Regions from separate parts of the Vibrio sp. 1078-1 genome, predicted to be linked through region 3. Evidence: predicted binding sites of a transcription regulator. Region 3 holds the regulator's gene; each other region holds the start of a gene.

Region 1 (3,705 bases), on a different contig from region 3:
CAAAACAATGCCTATGGCTGCTGCCATAAAACAGATGCCATAGAAAGCACTAATAAGCGGCATTCGCACGAAATCATGCAGACCTAATGCGAGCCAATGAAAAGGTGCAGAAAGATTGACCGTATTGCACGGTATGGTTCTGGCGTATTCGTTGTCTGGCACTTCCTTTCGCTTGTTGTGGAAGTCCGATGGATTAACAGTTCGAGGCATAACTCCTCCTTGATTTATTCCCACATTATCCGCTTATACCAACTGACAGCGGTTTTTGTTCAGTCAAACTTGAAGCGACTTTTTCAAGTTTACATCTGAGCATTGGCTTAGTTTGGTATCGGCCATAAAGATGCCTGACTCATGTCTTTACTTAAGTGTTGCTTCCACAGTCGCCAGCATCCGACGTCTCTATTTAAATTGGAGTTAACAATATTTTAACTATTGGCGGAGATGGGATAATTTACAAATAATTGCTTAAAATTTATTCGGTATAAAAATGAGGGAGAAACAGGACTGCTTTGTGGGGCAGGGCGGTATGAGCCGAAATGGCTAGATAAAAGTTGCTGAAAATAAAAAGCCCCCACCATAGGCGAGGGCTTGATTGATTCTTGCTTGGCTTGATTATTTGATGCCAGCGAAATCGCGTAGAAGTGCAGCTTTGTCTGTCGCTTCCCACGGGAATTCTTCACGACCGAAGTGACCGTAAGCCGCTGTCTTCTTGTAGATAGGTTGAAGAAGGTTAAGCATTTCTTGTAGACCGTATGGACGTAGGTCGAAGAATTGACGAACCGCTTCAATGATGATGTCGTGAGATACTTTCTCAGTACCGAACGTTTCCACCATGATAGACGTTGGATCAGCAACACCGATTGCGTAAGAAAGTTGGATCTCACAACGGTCAGCCATGCCTGCGGCTACGATGTTTTTCGCTACGTAGCGTGCTGCGTATGCTGCACTACGGTCAACTTTTGATGGATCTTTACCAGAAAACGCACCGCCACCGTGACGAGCTGCGCCGCCGTAGGTATCTACGATGATCTTACGACCAGTTAGACCACAGTCACCCATAGGACCGCCGATTACGAAGCGACCGGTTGGATTAATGAAGAAGTTTGTTTCTTTGTTGATCCACTCAGAAGGTAGCACTGGCTTAATGATCTCTTCCATTACCGCTTCACGCAGGTCTGAAGTTGAGATTGAGTCACAGTGTTGAGTTGAAAGAACAACCGCGTCGATACCAACGATGTTACCTTGATCGTATTGGAATGTTACCTGAGATTTTGCATCAGGACGCAACCAAGGTAGTGTGCCGTTTTTACGAACTTCTGCTTGCTTTTGAACAAGACGGTGAGAGTAAGTAATTGGCGCTGGCATTAGTACTTCAGTTTCGTTACAAGCGTAACCAAACATGATGCCTTGGTCGCCTGCACCTTGTTCTTTAGGGTCAGTTTTATCAACACCTTGGTTGATATCTGGCGACTGTTTACCGATTGTGTTTAGTACCGCACAAGAATCTGCGTCAAAGCCCATATCTGAATGTACGTAGCCGATTTCACGAACGGTTTCACGAGTTAACTCTTCGATGTCTACCCATGCTGAAGTCGTGATTTCACCACCCACCATTACCATACCGGTTTTAACGTAAGTCTCACATGCAACACGAGCCTTTGGATCTTGCTCTAGAATCGCGTCAAGAACCGCATCAGAAATCTGGTCTGCAATTTTATCTGGATGACCTTCTGATACTGACTCAGAAGTAAACAGGTGCTTAGCCATGTTAGCTCCACTATATCTGGTTTAAAACTGGGGAATGATAAACTCTCCAGCGCAAATTAATACTAATTTTTGTAGGTGTATCTACATCTAGACGTCTATTCTAAATTTGATTGCTCGAATTACAAGCTCTTTTTTGGTTTTTGTTATAACCAAACGTTTGCCTGATTTATTGATAATTTTAAGAACTTCGAACGATTTGGCGCGAAAGGTGCAATATTTGTGAGGTTTTGGACTGGAAAACGTTTGCACACCCAACAGGGCTTTGAGAGAATTATGACCTACTTTTCGTTTCGCTTAATGTACTCAGGAGCAGACATGTCGTCTCGTAAACATCTTGCCAATGCAATTCGTGCTCTAAGCATGGATGGTGTTCAACAAGCTAACTCAGGCCACCCAGGCGCACCAATGGGTATGGCTGATATCGCTGAAGTTCTTTGGCGCTCTCACCTAAACCATAACCCTTCAAACCCAGAGTGGGCCGACCGCGATCGCTTTGTGCTGTCAAACGGTCATGGGTCAATGCTTATTTACTCTCTACTGCACTTAAGCGGTTACGAGCTATCTATTGACGATCTGAAAAACTTCCGTCAATTGCACTCAAAAACCCCAGGTCACCCAGAGTACGGCTACGCGCCTGGTATCGAGACAACAACTGGTCCTCTAGGTCAAGGCATCACTAACGCTGTTGGTATGGCGATCGCAGAGAAAGCACTAGCGGCACAGTTCAACAAAGAAGGTCACGATATCGTTGACCACTTTACGTATGTGTTCATGGGTGACGGCTGTCTAATGGAAGGCATCTCGCATGAAGCATGCTCTCTTGCTGGGACGTTAGGTCTAGGCAAACTGATCGCGTTCTGGGATGACAACGGCATTTCTATCGACGGTCACGTTGAAGGCTGGTTCTCTGACGATACACCTAAGCGTTTTGAAGCGTACGGCTGGCATGTAATCCCAGCAGTCGATGGTCACGACTCAGACGCGATCAACGCAGCAATTGAAGCAGCAAAAGCGGACCCACGTCCTACGCTTATCTGTACCAAAACAATTATCGGTTTCGGTTCTCCTAACAAGTCTGGTTCGCACGACTGTCACGGTGCACCACTAGGTCACGATGAAATCCAAGCGGCTCGCGAATACCTAGGTTGGGAGTACGGCCCATTTGAGATCCCGGCAGATGTTTACGCTGAGTGGGATGCAAAAGAAGCGGGCGCCGCGAAAGAAGCAGCTTGGAATGAAAAATTCGAAGCATACGCTGCAGCTTACCCTGCAGAAGCGGCAGAGCTTAAACGTCGTCTAAACGGCGAACTTCCTGCACAGTGGGAAGAAAAAGCGAACCAAATCATTGCCGATCTTCACGCAAATCCAGCGAACATTGCATCACGTAAAGCGTCGCAAAATGCACTAGAAGCGTTTGGTCAAATGCTTCCTGAGTTTATGGGTGGTTCTGCTGACCTAGCGCCTTCTAACCTGACCATGTGGTCTGGTTCTAAGTCTCTAGAAATGGAGGACTTCTCTGGCAACTACATCCACTACGGTGTGCGTGAATTCGGTATGACCGCTATCATCAACGGTATCGCATTGCACGGTGGTTTCGTTCCTTACGGCGCAACATTCCTAATGTTCATGGAATATGCTCGTAACGCAATGCGTATGGCTGCGCTGATGAAAATTCAGAACATCCAAGTTTACACGCATGATTCGATCGGTCTTGGCGAAGATGGCCCAACTCACCAACCTGTTGAGCAAATGGCGTCTCTACGTGTAACTCCAAACATGAGCACATGGCGCCCATGTGACCAAGTTGAGTCTGCAGTTGCATGGAAACTAGCGATTGAACGTAAAGATGCACCAACTGCACTTATCTTCTCTCGTCAAAACCTAGCGCAACAAGAGCGTACTGCTGAACAAGTCGCAGACATCGCGAAAGGTGCTTAC
Region 2 (3,705 bases), on a different contig from region 3:
CTTAAAAACAGTATGATGTACAAATTTCGTTGTGTGCGCACTTTTTATAATGTGACTTGGTCACTTATTCCGTTCAAATAGTACCGAATTTGACGTTTATGTACAGGATGAATGTATCACCGTGAGTCTGAATTCACTGGATTCTTGGTCAAGCGCTGTATTGGCTGTGAGCTAATGCGCCTTATGTATCGCTATTTTGTACTAAGAAAATTTTTCCAATTGTTTTTGATACTTTTTCTCGAGAGCTTCATTGCCTGCTGCACGTTCAAGTTGAATCATGAGTTGCAAAGAGGGCTTCTTCACGCCATACATTTGATTGAATCTCATTAATCGAATTCTAGCTTCAGTATAATCACCGCTATCAATTTCTATTTTAGCGAGTTGCAAAATCGATTTTGGTCTATGAGGGTCATGATCGATAGCTCTAGTAAAGTAGTATCTCGCTTTGTCTTTATCTTGTGATTTTAGCGCACAAAAAGCTGCATTCTCATAGCTTGCTGGAATAAGGTAGTAATAAGGCTGCTCAATGGCTCGATTAAACATCTGATCGGCTTTTTCGAAGTCACCTCGCTTGCAAAGAAAAGTACCGTAGTTATTGAGCACATTTCCGTTTTTAGTGTGTTGGCGTAGAGAGCGTTTATACATCTGTTCGGCTTTAATATCTTCACCAACCGTTTCGTAGTAGTGAGCCATAGATAATTGCGCGCGATAGTATTGAGGTGCGTGGTTTAAGGCTTGTTGTAAGTTATCATGCGCGCGAATCATGTTACCGCCGTCTAAATAACCTAAGCCAAGTGCGATACGTGATTCTGCCATTGCCACAGGATCGGCTTTAACGACAGGGCTTCCATCTTCTTTCACCGTCACGCAACCCACGAGTGCAAACTGAGACAATAATATTAGTGCACCGAGCTTTGCTGTTTTCATTCTTTATCCCTACATCCCTGAATCTTTCTGCATGATATGAATTACTTAGCAAAAACCTATTGAGGAAAAAACACTATGCGATCAGGTTTGCAAACTGTTATGAAAAAGCCGCCATATGGCGGCTTGGTTCACATATTACATTTCGGTAATGATGAGTGCTTTGTTTGCTTATTTTGAAGCTAATCGTCTTTAGTGAAAGCATCTTCACTGAAGTGATCGAGATCGTACGGTGTTTGCTGATAAACACAGTAGTTCAGCCAGTTTAAAAAGAGGAGGTGTCCATGGCTTCTCCAGCTTGCAATTGGTGGGTTATCTGGGTTGTTGTTTGGGTAATAGTTGACAGGAATAGCGGGCTCCATACCTTCGCTTAAATCTCGGATATATTCATTATGTAAGGTGTGAGAATCATACTCAGGGTGTCCTGTGACAAAGACATTGCGTTTGTCTTTTGTGGTGGCCAAGTACACACCTGCGACATCCGATGTCGCTAAAATGTCTAAGTCAGTATGCTCTTCTAGAAAGTGAGGCGAAAAATCTGCGTAACGCGAGTGAGGAGCCAAAAACGTGTCATCAAATCCGCGTAAGATAGGGTGAAACTGATGATGGATTTGATGATGATACACGCCTGAAAGTTTTTCTTTACGCGTTTTTTTAGGTAGATCGTAGAGTAGCTTTAACCCTGCTTGCGCAGCCCAGCAAACATAAAGAGTGGATGTCACATGATCTTTTGCCCACTCCATGATGGTTTTGAGATGATCCCAATAAATGACATCTTCAAATTGCACCAAACCTAATGGAGCCCCAGTAATGATCATGCCATCGAAGTTTTTATCTCGCACCATTTCAAATTGGCGATAAAACGTGTCTAAATGTTCAGTTGGCGTATTTTTACTCGGGCGGTTATCAATGCGCAGTAATTCGACGTTAACCTGTAGTGGGCTGTTTGAGAGTAGACGCAGAAACTGAGTTTCAGTCTCTATTTTTTTTGGCATCAGATTAAGGATCAGCACTCTTAAAGGACGTATTTCCTGACTCGCTGCACGCGTTTCACTCATCACGAAGATGTTTTCTGTCCTTAATACATCGGTAGCTGGTAATTGATCTGGAATTCTAATTGGCACGACTTTCTCTCCCTAAGTATAGTCAATCTAGACGTCTATACTTCTAAAGCTAACTTAATTAAGTTTAGATGTCGATACGAAATCCGACTTTTCAATCTACTCTTTACATTATGGTAAACCGTACTCGGGGTTGTCACACAATTGTGACTAAAGCAGAGTTTCTGATGAGATAGGTTTGAAACGCAGTGTGTACTATTTGCTGGTAATTATGCGATCACGTTAATATGTGAAGGTGACTTCGTAGTAAGGAAGTCTCAAATTAATGAGCCATACTAAAAACAATCAGCTCACCATTTTGCATTAATGTGCATATTTGGAAACATCGTCAGTGGAGGACATTATGTTCGGTATTTTCAAGAGAAAGACAAAGATTCAGGGCATCGCTCAAGAAGTTCCTTGCGTGCTACTGCATTCGTTTGGTGATAAAGACATTTATACGCCGGAAGAGATTGATCAAGCTCTTCAAAAGCTGGGTTATGATAAGAGCAAGGATATCAGTCATTATCAGTATGCGTATGGAATGTTTGCCGATGAAGCCTCTTACGAGCTCCTAGAACTAACGGATGAGCTAGGTAATTATGGTCATTTCCAACGTGAAGTAGGTAAGATGCTACTCAATACACCTGAGCCGATTGATATGCATATCTACTTTGAAATTTCTCGTCAGCACCAAAACGTCAGCCTTTCACCTGGTCATCAAAAAGTAAGCGAAAGTGATGGTGTGTAAACATCGTTAGTGGTATTCCATCGTGAGATGAGTTGGGTATAATGCGCGGCCTAATTATCCGGACATGTTGTCGGTTACATTTCTGTTGAGCGTTAATGCCTTATGTTCAAAATGCTTGTCTCTATGCCACCAATGTTGGCGCTGTCGATAGCGATTGTATGTGAAGTGATTGCCACTTCTTATATTCCCAAAACAGAGCAATTTACGAAAGTAATGCCGAGCACAGTCGTTTTGATTGGTTACGGCATCGCTTTCTTCTTGCTTTCCGTCACAGTGCAAACAATGCCTGTTGGGGTTGTTTATGCCATATGGAGTGGTGCTGGGATCGTTTTGGTTGCGACGGTTGGTTACTTTGTTTACGGACAGCGTCTAGACTTACCAGCCCTAGTTGGTGTTGGGTTTATCATCGCTGGTGTGTTGATCGTAAATTTATTATCCAAAACAGTAGGGCACGAATAACGCCACTCTACTTGTTAAGTGAATAAGAAGCCGCAGCGAGAAATTGCTGCGGCTTTTTAGTGCAAATTCAATCGCTAATGGCGAGTATTGATATGACGTCTTATTGTTGTATTCATAACGGTCGCATTATGTGATTGAAAAATAGACATTATTTAGCGCATTGAAAATACAAAGTTATGTTTCTTCAAACTTTAGGAAAGGGCAGTAGATAAATCACTCCGATAGATGTTAACGTGGCGACTCATCTTTACTGCTTTTTCATTCCCTACATATTTCTGCAAAGTTCTTATTGTGTAGTGTGTCGAAGAACCATAGAATCCGCGCGCTTTAATTTATGTTATTAGCGTTATCAATGATAAAAGTGCAGTCCATTATCATTGTTTTTATCACTTATAGATGGGCACATCTGACAATACTTACATGAACAAATACAAAAAGCCTGCATTCAAGGCCGAATTTCTTTTGCCTCGT
Region 3 (3,705 bases):
CCTGCGGCTGAGACGACCACAAGATCATTTTCTGTCGAATACTCCTTGAGAATACCCACAACGCGTAAGTAGCATTCTGGGTTTGCTAAGCTACTGCCACCAAACTTATGCAGCTGACGTTGTACAGTCATTGTTATCGTCTCCTATTACTGGGTAGCTTTAGCGAACGCTTGTTCTAAATCTGTGATGAGGTCTTGTGCATCTTCCAAACCGACAGACAAACGCAATAGTTGATGAGAGACCCCAGCCTCCGCCAGCGCCTCCTCACCCATTGCACGGTGCGTCATGGATGCTGGGTGGCAAATCAAACTTTCTACACCACCTAATGATTCAGCTAATGAAAACAGTTGGAGCTCTTTCACAAACACCTTTAACTGCTCAAACGAACCAGCAAACTCAAAACTCAACATAGAGCCAAAGCCCGTTTGCTGCTTTTTAGCGATGTCATGACCTGGATGTTCCGGCAGGCTTGGATGATAGATAGTTTTAACTAACGCTTGTTTCTGTAGGTAAGCCAGTACCTGCTGTGAGCTCTCTTCATGTACTTTCATACGAGCACCAAGCGTACGAATACCTCGCAGTGTCATGTAACTATCGAAAGGTGTGCCCGTTGCACCAATACAATTGCCCCACCATGCAAGCTCTTCTGCATGCGCTTCTGTGTTGGTGATGATTACCCCACCAATTACGTCCGAATGACCGTTGATGTACTTTGTTGTGGAGTGGATAACAAAATCCGCACCTAGCTCTAAAGGTTTTTGGTACACGGGTGTCAAAAAGGTATTGTCCACCGCAACTAACGCGCCGACTTGTTTCGCTTTTTCACAAGTAGCTGCAATATCCACTACGCGAACCAGAGGGTTTGACGGAGTTTCTAGCAAAATGAGTTTTGGTTTTTGTGCCAATGCAGCATCTAAAGCCTGTTCGTCTGATTGATCGACAAACTGAACCTTAAAATCGCCTTTGTTAGCTCGGGTATTAAAAAGACGATAGGTACCACCATAACAATCGTGAGGAGCAATAATGAGATCATCTGGGCCGAGAAAAGCGGAAACCCATAAATTTAATGCCGACGTACCGCAGTTAGTAACAACCGCTCCTTTTCCAGACTCAAGTTCAGATAGCGCACTTTCCAACAGTCCGCGGTTTGGATTACCAGATCGTGTGTAATCATACTTGGGCACTTCACCAAAAGCAGGAAAACCATAGTTAGTGGAAAGATAAATAGGTGGAACGACAGCATGATATTGGCTGTCTGATTCAATACCAGTGCGTACTGCAATGGTCGCAGGTTTGCGAGTGCTCATGGGTGTATCCTTTCACGGGTAATGACTTCTAAATAGGAATGCGCTATATCTAATGAGTAACATAAAGTGATCAACACGCTTCCTTTGCTGTTATGTTCACTTTACTCGTCAAAAAATGAGACGTCAACACTTCTAGACGTCTATATGTCTTTGCTTATGGCGGTAAATGCAGCTAAAATCAGCACCTAAATTATTTTTAACCGATTACATAAATGAAGGTGTGCAATGGCTGACTGGAATGGCGAATACATTAGCCCATATGCAGAGCACGGCAAAAAAAGCGAACAAGTAAAAAAAATTACCGTCTCTATCCCGCTAAAAGTTTTAAAGGTGCTAACTGATGAGCGTACTCGCCGTCAGATCAATAACTTACGCCATGCAACCAATAGTGAATTGCTATGCGAGGCATTTTTGCACGCGTACACAGGTCAGCCACTTCCGACAGATGAAGACCTTCGTAAAGACCGTCCTGATGATATTCCAACAGAAGTAAAAGCGCTGATGACGGAAATGGGCATCGAATTTGAGTCATTCGACGAAGAATAAAAAAGCCTGATAAGAGGTTTCAGGTAATAACTCTTGCCTCGAGCCAAATGAATGACATAAAAAATGGGACGCAATAGCGTCCCATTTTTGTGTATCACATCTGAAAGATATATTACTCTGCCATGTAGTTTTCAGGCATCTCGATACGAGCTACACCTGAATTAACCGCCGCCTGAGCAACCGCTTTTGCAACACGTGGTAGCAAACGTGAATCCATTGGTTTTGGAATAATATAGTCCGCACCAAACTCTAGCTTATCAACACCGGCAGCCTTCAATACGGCTTCAGGTACAGGCTCTTTTGCTAGCTCGCGAATCGCCTCAACGGCTGCAAGTTTCATTTCATCATTGATTTCACTTGCACGCACATCAAGAGCACCACGGAAAATGAATGGGAAACACAATACGTTGTTAACTTGGTTAGGATAATCACTACGGCCAGTACCCATGATCAAGTCATCACGAACTGCGTGAGCAAGTTCCGGCTTGATTTCAGGATCCGGGTTAGAACATGCGAATACGATTGGCTTATCAGCCATCAACTTCAACGCTTCCGCTGGCAACAGGTTTGGACCAGATACACCTAGGAACAGATCTGCACCTTCAATTACGTCTTCTAGTGTGCGCTTATCTGTATTGTTCGCAAATAACTGCTTATATTCATTAAGGTCATCACGACGAGTGTGAATCACACCTTTGCGATCTAGCATGTAGATTTTTTCGCGCATTGCACCGCATTTGATCAGAAGCTCCATACACGCTACAGCGGCAGCGCCAGCGCCAAGACAAACAATTGTTGAATCTTCAAGTTTCTTACCTTGAAGTTCGATTGCATTCAGCATACCCGCTGCCGTTACAATAGCAGTACCATGTTGATCATCGTGGAATACTGGTACATCACAACGCTCAATCAGACGCTTTTCAATCTCAAAACAGTCTGGTGCTTTAATATCTTCAAGGTTGATACCGCCAAAAGTGTCTGCAATGCTCGCAACAGTATCAACAAATTCATCGATCGTGCGGTGCTTAACTTCAATATCAATAGAGTCAAGACCTGCGAAACGCTTAAACAGTAACGCTTTACCTTCCATCACTGGCTTAGATGCAAGTGGACCTAGGTTACCTAGACCTAGAATAGCGGTACCGTTAGAAATAACAGCAACCATGTTCCCTTTTGCAGTGTACTTGTACACGTTATCCGGGTTTTGTGCGATTTCACGCACTGGCTCTGCAACACCAGGGCTGTAAGCAAGGGCAAGATCACCCGCCGTTTCCGCAGGCTTTGTAAGTTCGACAGCAATCTTTCCTGGAGTTGGATAAGCATGGTAATCCAATGCTTTTTGGCGATGTTCTTCTTCTGGAGTGGCTGCTTGGTGGTTGTCTTCAGACATGGACGTTTCTCTTTTTTATTTTTAGGTAAGGGGGCATAAATTCTATCGGATAGAAATCAAACTTCATAGGCAAGATTGCGAGCAATATCCTTAAAAAGCCGATAATAAAAGAGATTAGACCAGATAACGGGGTTAAGCACCTGATTTTCGAGTCAGGTGCTCTTTCTTCTTACTATTATTGGAGTATGCAAACTCAGAAAGTATCGTTACTCTTCGTCCACGTATTGCGCTTGGAGATAATTCTCAATACCAGACATTTCAATCAAGCCAAGTTGCGTCTCTAGCCAATCAACATGTTCTTCTTCATCTTCAAGAATATCTTGGAAGAGATCTCGAGACACATAATCTCGAATGTCTTCAGCGTAGGCAATCGCATCTTTTAAATCTGGAATAGCCGCCATTTCAAGCTTTAAGTCACACTCGAGCATTTCCTTGGTATCTTCACCAATCATCAACTTACCT
Region 4 (3,705 bases), on a different contig from region 3:
CTTGTTTATATACCTTGTCGAAGAGGAGAGTCGCGATGGATTTAAGCAATGTAGGTAATCTGGACAGCACTATTTTGCTAGGTATCGTCAACGAAAAGCTACGTTTAGAGTGCGACAGTTTTGACGAGTTAGTATCAGTGTATGAGATGGATGTAGAGTCTGTAGTCGGCAAGCTTGATATGCTCGGTTATCAGTACGATCCATTGACTAACCAATTTAAAGCATATCAACGCTAAGCCTTTCATAACCCAAATCTTTTAAGCCACCTTGATTCCGTCAAGGTGGCTTTTACATTGTAGCCTCGCGGTTGCGAAAAAAGCTTGTAAGTAACGCTTTTCTTTCTCTGAGTGACGCGTTGCAGCAAACAAGCGACGCCATAAGCCTTGGCCGAAAGGTTTACTGGTAATAAGACCTTGGCGAGAAAATTCAGAAATCGCCCAATTGGGTAGTGCCGCCACCCCTAATCCAGCAGAGACCATCTGAACTAACATGAGAGTGTTGTCGGCTTGCTTCCATTTCGCAGGTTCTATTCCTGCTGGCTGAAGAAAGTGTTTTACGACGTCTAGCCTTTGTTTTTGAACAGGATAAGAGAGCATGGTTTGATCTGCGAGATCTTGCGGCTCAATAATTTCTTTTTCCGCCAATGGGTGGTTGGTTGCGGTAATTAAACGCATTTCAAAGTCGAATAGAGGCTCGTAGTGGACTTCGGATCGAGGTTGGATATCGGAAGTAATAACGAGATCGAGTTCGCCTGCCAATAGAGCTGGGAGTGGTTCAAAGCCAAAACCAGAGGAAAAGTCCAATGTTACGCTAGGCCAAGCAAGTTGGTACTCCCTAAGTGCAGGCATTAGCCATTGGAAGCAAGAGTGACATTCAATGGCCATATGTAATCGGCCATTGACGTCCTCTTTCAAGCTCGCTAAATCATTTTCTGCTCTTGCGAGTTTCGGAAGGATATCTTCTGCAAGACGCAATAGGATTTCTCCCTCTGAAGTGAACTTCACCGGACGAGTCTTTCTCAGGAACAGTTGCCCTCCAATTCGCGCCTCCAAATCTTTGATCTGATGAGACAGTGCCGACTGAGTGAGATGCAAAGCGGTCGCTGTCGCCGTTAGAGAGCCAGTGTCTCGAAGCGAAGTGAGTGTCCGCAAATGTTTTAGCTCTATCATGAATTCCTTTCATCCTTTGTTGCTCGCTATGAACAGAATAGCAATCGTGTAAATAACTTAACGACAAAAAATGGATATGTAAACGTCTAGACGTCTATTTGTTGTTTTTATTTGCGAATCATGTCGCTTCATGATGAATTTTTTTAATAAACAAGTTGAATAAATGGACGTTGTTCTAATATCAGATGAGAGCGATAGTTTAGCCATCCAGACATCTTATTGTTTACCGAAAGATGCTCTGACCCAAACAAATTGAACAAAATTGAGAAAGGAATAGGGACATGGCGACAACGACTCACATACTAGGTTATCCACGCATTGGTGAAAAAAGAGAATTAAAATTCGCTCAGGAGAAATACTGGCGAGGAGAAATTGATCAAGCTGAGCTTAAAAAGGTTGGGGCAGATCTACGCGCCAAAAACTGGCAAACACAAACGGATGCTGGTCTGAGTTTTGCCACCGCTGGCGACTTCGCTTGGTACGATCATGTACTGACGACCACGTTGCTATTGGGTCATGTGCCAAAGCGTCACGCTGATGGTTTCCCTAACCTGGATACGTTGTTTAAAGTGGGTCGCGGTCAATCTCAGGCGGGTTGCAGCTGTGCGGGCGCTGCGGCATCGGATATGACCAAATGGTTCAACACAAACTACCATTACATTGTCCCTGAGTTCAGCAAGGACGATACGTTTGAAGTAAGCTGGCCGCAACTGTTTGAAGAAGTCAACGAAGCGCTTCAAGCTGGCCACCAAGTGAAGCCTGTTTTGCTTGGCCCAGTCAGTTACCTTTACTTGGGCAAAGAGGTCGAAGAAGGGTTTGACCGCTTAACCCTGCTACCACGCTTACTTACTGCTTACCAAGCTATTTTGGCAAAGCTAGCAAGTCAAGGTGTTGAGTGGGTTCAGATTGATGAGCCAATTTTGTCACTGGAGCTAGAAAGCAAATGGGCTGATTCGTTTAAGCTAGCCTACCAAGTGATTCGAAGCGATGTAAAAGTGCTGCTAACGACGTACTTTGACTCCGTAAGCGATACGCTAGACAAAATTGTAGAGCTACCGGTGGATGGTTTGCATATCGATTTATCTGCCGTCCCTCAGCAGCTTGACGATGTGGTTGCCAAGTTACCGGAGGGGTGGGTGCTTTCTGCCGGCGTTGTGAATGGTCGTAACGTGTGGCGTTCAGATTTAAGTGCCCAACTCGAGCGTCTACAGCCAGTCAAAGAGAAACTGGGCGACAAACTTTGGGTTGCCAGTTCATGTTCTCTGCTACATAGCCCTGTTGATTTAGCACTGGAAACAGAACTGAGCGAAGAAGTAAAAAGTTGGTTTGCCTTTGCAAAACAAAAAGTGGCAGAAGTCGCCTTGCTTGGCCGAGCGCTCGATGGTGACCAAAATGCGATTCTCGCTTGTGATACCTATAGCCAGCCAATCAAAGCGCGCAAGACAGCAACACATGTGAATAAACCTCAAGTACAAGCGCGTTTAAACAACATTACCGCGTCACTTGCCGAGCGCAGCGCACCTTATGCAGAGCGTGCTGCGCATCAAGCTGAAGTATTGGGCTTGCCTTTGTTGCCAACAACGACAATCGGCTCTTTTCCTCAAACGGGTGAAATCCGGGTGCAGCGCAGCGCTTATCGTACAGGTCAATTATCTGAGTCTGAATATATCCAAGCACTTAAAGGACATATTGCTGACGCAGTAAAACGTCAAGAGGCGCTCGACCTAGATGTGCTTGTTCACGGCGAAGCAGAGCGTAACGACATGGTGGAATACTTCGCTGAGAACTTGGCGGGTTTTCAAACGACCAAATTTGGTTGGGTACAGAGTTATGGCTCTCGCTGTGTGAAACCTGCCATTGTAGTTGCTGACATTGAACGTGAAAAACCGATCACGGTTGAATGGTCGACGTACGCCCAGTCGCTAACCAGCAAACAGATGAAAGGCATGTTGACTGGACCAGTTACGATTTTGTGTTGGACGTTCCCACGTGAAGACATCACACGTCAAGAAATTGCGCAGCAACTTGCTTTGGCACTGCGTGATGAGGTGTCTGACCTGCAAGATGCAGGCATCAATATCATTCAAATTGATGAGCCAGCCATTCGAGAAGGTTTACCACTCAAAAAACGCGATCACAAAGCGTACTTAGAATGGGCCGTAAATGCGTTTAAGGTCTCTGCGGCAAGTGCAAAACCAGAAACTCAGATTCACACTCATATGTGTTACAGCGAGTTCAATGAAATCATTGATTCGGTTGCGGCACTCGATGCGGACGTCATTACCATTGAAACATCTCGCTCGAATATGGAGTTGCTGAAAGCATTTGAAGAGTTCAATTACCCGAACGAAATTGGCCCTGGTGTTTATGACATTCACTCACCAAACATTCCTACGGAAGAATGGATTGAAGGTTTAATCAAGAAAGCGGCAGAAAAAATTCCGGCTCAACGTTTGTGGGTAAACCCAGATTGTGGTCTGAAAACACGAAACTGGAAGGAGACAGAAGCCGCATTGGCAAATCTGGTTTCAGCGGC

The links. Region 3 encodes MetJ, which represses methionine synthesis genes. Its sites were predicted from a motif close to TTAGACNTNTANANGTCTAA; they were not measured.
Region 1: a site for MetJ is predicted at 1,847-1,866, ahead of metK (methionine adenosyltransferase). Genes of this name have one in related genera too.
Region 2: a site for MetJ is predicted at 2,076-2,095, ahead of metA (homoserine O-acetyltransferase MetA). Genes of this name have one in related genera too.
Region 4: a site for MetJ is predicted at 1,248-1,267, ahead of metE (5-methyltetrahydropteroyltriglutamate--homocysteine S-methyltransferase). Genes of this name have one in related genera too.

What each region holds. Positions count from the first base shown of each region.
Region 1 covers NZ_JAWOWM010000013.1:18,269-21,973, forward strand. Annotated here, with positions in the region: gene R7190_RS19855 (DUF2189 domain-containing protein) at 1-210, opposite strand, end outside; gene metK (methionine adenosyltransferase) at 613-1,767, opposite strand; gene tkt (transketolase) at 2,083-3,705, shown strand, end outside.
Region 2 covers NZ_JAWOWM010000002.1:482,841-486,545, forward strand. Annotated here, with positions in the region: gene pilW (type IV pilus biogenesis/stability protein PilW) at 202-927, opposite strand; gene metA (homoserine O-acetyltransferase MetA) at 1,107-2,048, opposite strand; gene R7190_RS06130 (hypothetical protein) at 2,389-2,775, shown strand; gene R7190_RS06135 (DMT family transporter) at 2,899-3,234, shown strand; gene R7190_RS06140 (LpxL/LpxP family Kdo(2)-lipid IV(A) lauroyl/palmitoleoyl acyltransferase) at 3,655-3,705, shown strand, end outside.
Region 3 covers NZ_JAWOWM010000021.1:47,093-50,797, forward strand. Annotated here, with positions in the region: gene R7190_RS23235 (bifunctional aspartate kinase/homoserine dehydrogenase II) at 1-131, opposite strand, end outside; gene R7190_RS23240 (O-succinylhomoserine (thiol)-lyase) at 147-1,307, opposite strand; gene metJ (met regulon transcriptional regulator MetJ) at 1,533-1,853, shown strand; gene R7190_RS23250 (malic enzyme-like NAD(P)-binding protein) at 1,966-3,243, opposite strand; gene bfr (bacterioferritin) at 3,450-3,705, opposite strand, start outside.
Region 4 covers NZ_JAWOWM010000007.1:97,544-101,248, forward strand. Annotated here, with positions in the region: gene R7190_RS14925 (DUF4250 domain-containing protein) at 36-236, shown strand; gene metR (HTH-type transcriptional regulator MetR) at 258-1,169, opposite strand; gene metE (5-methyltetrahydropteroyltriglutamate--homocysteine S-methyltransferase) at 1,451-3,705, shown strand, end outside.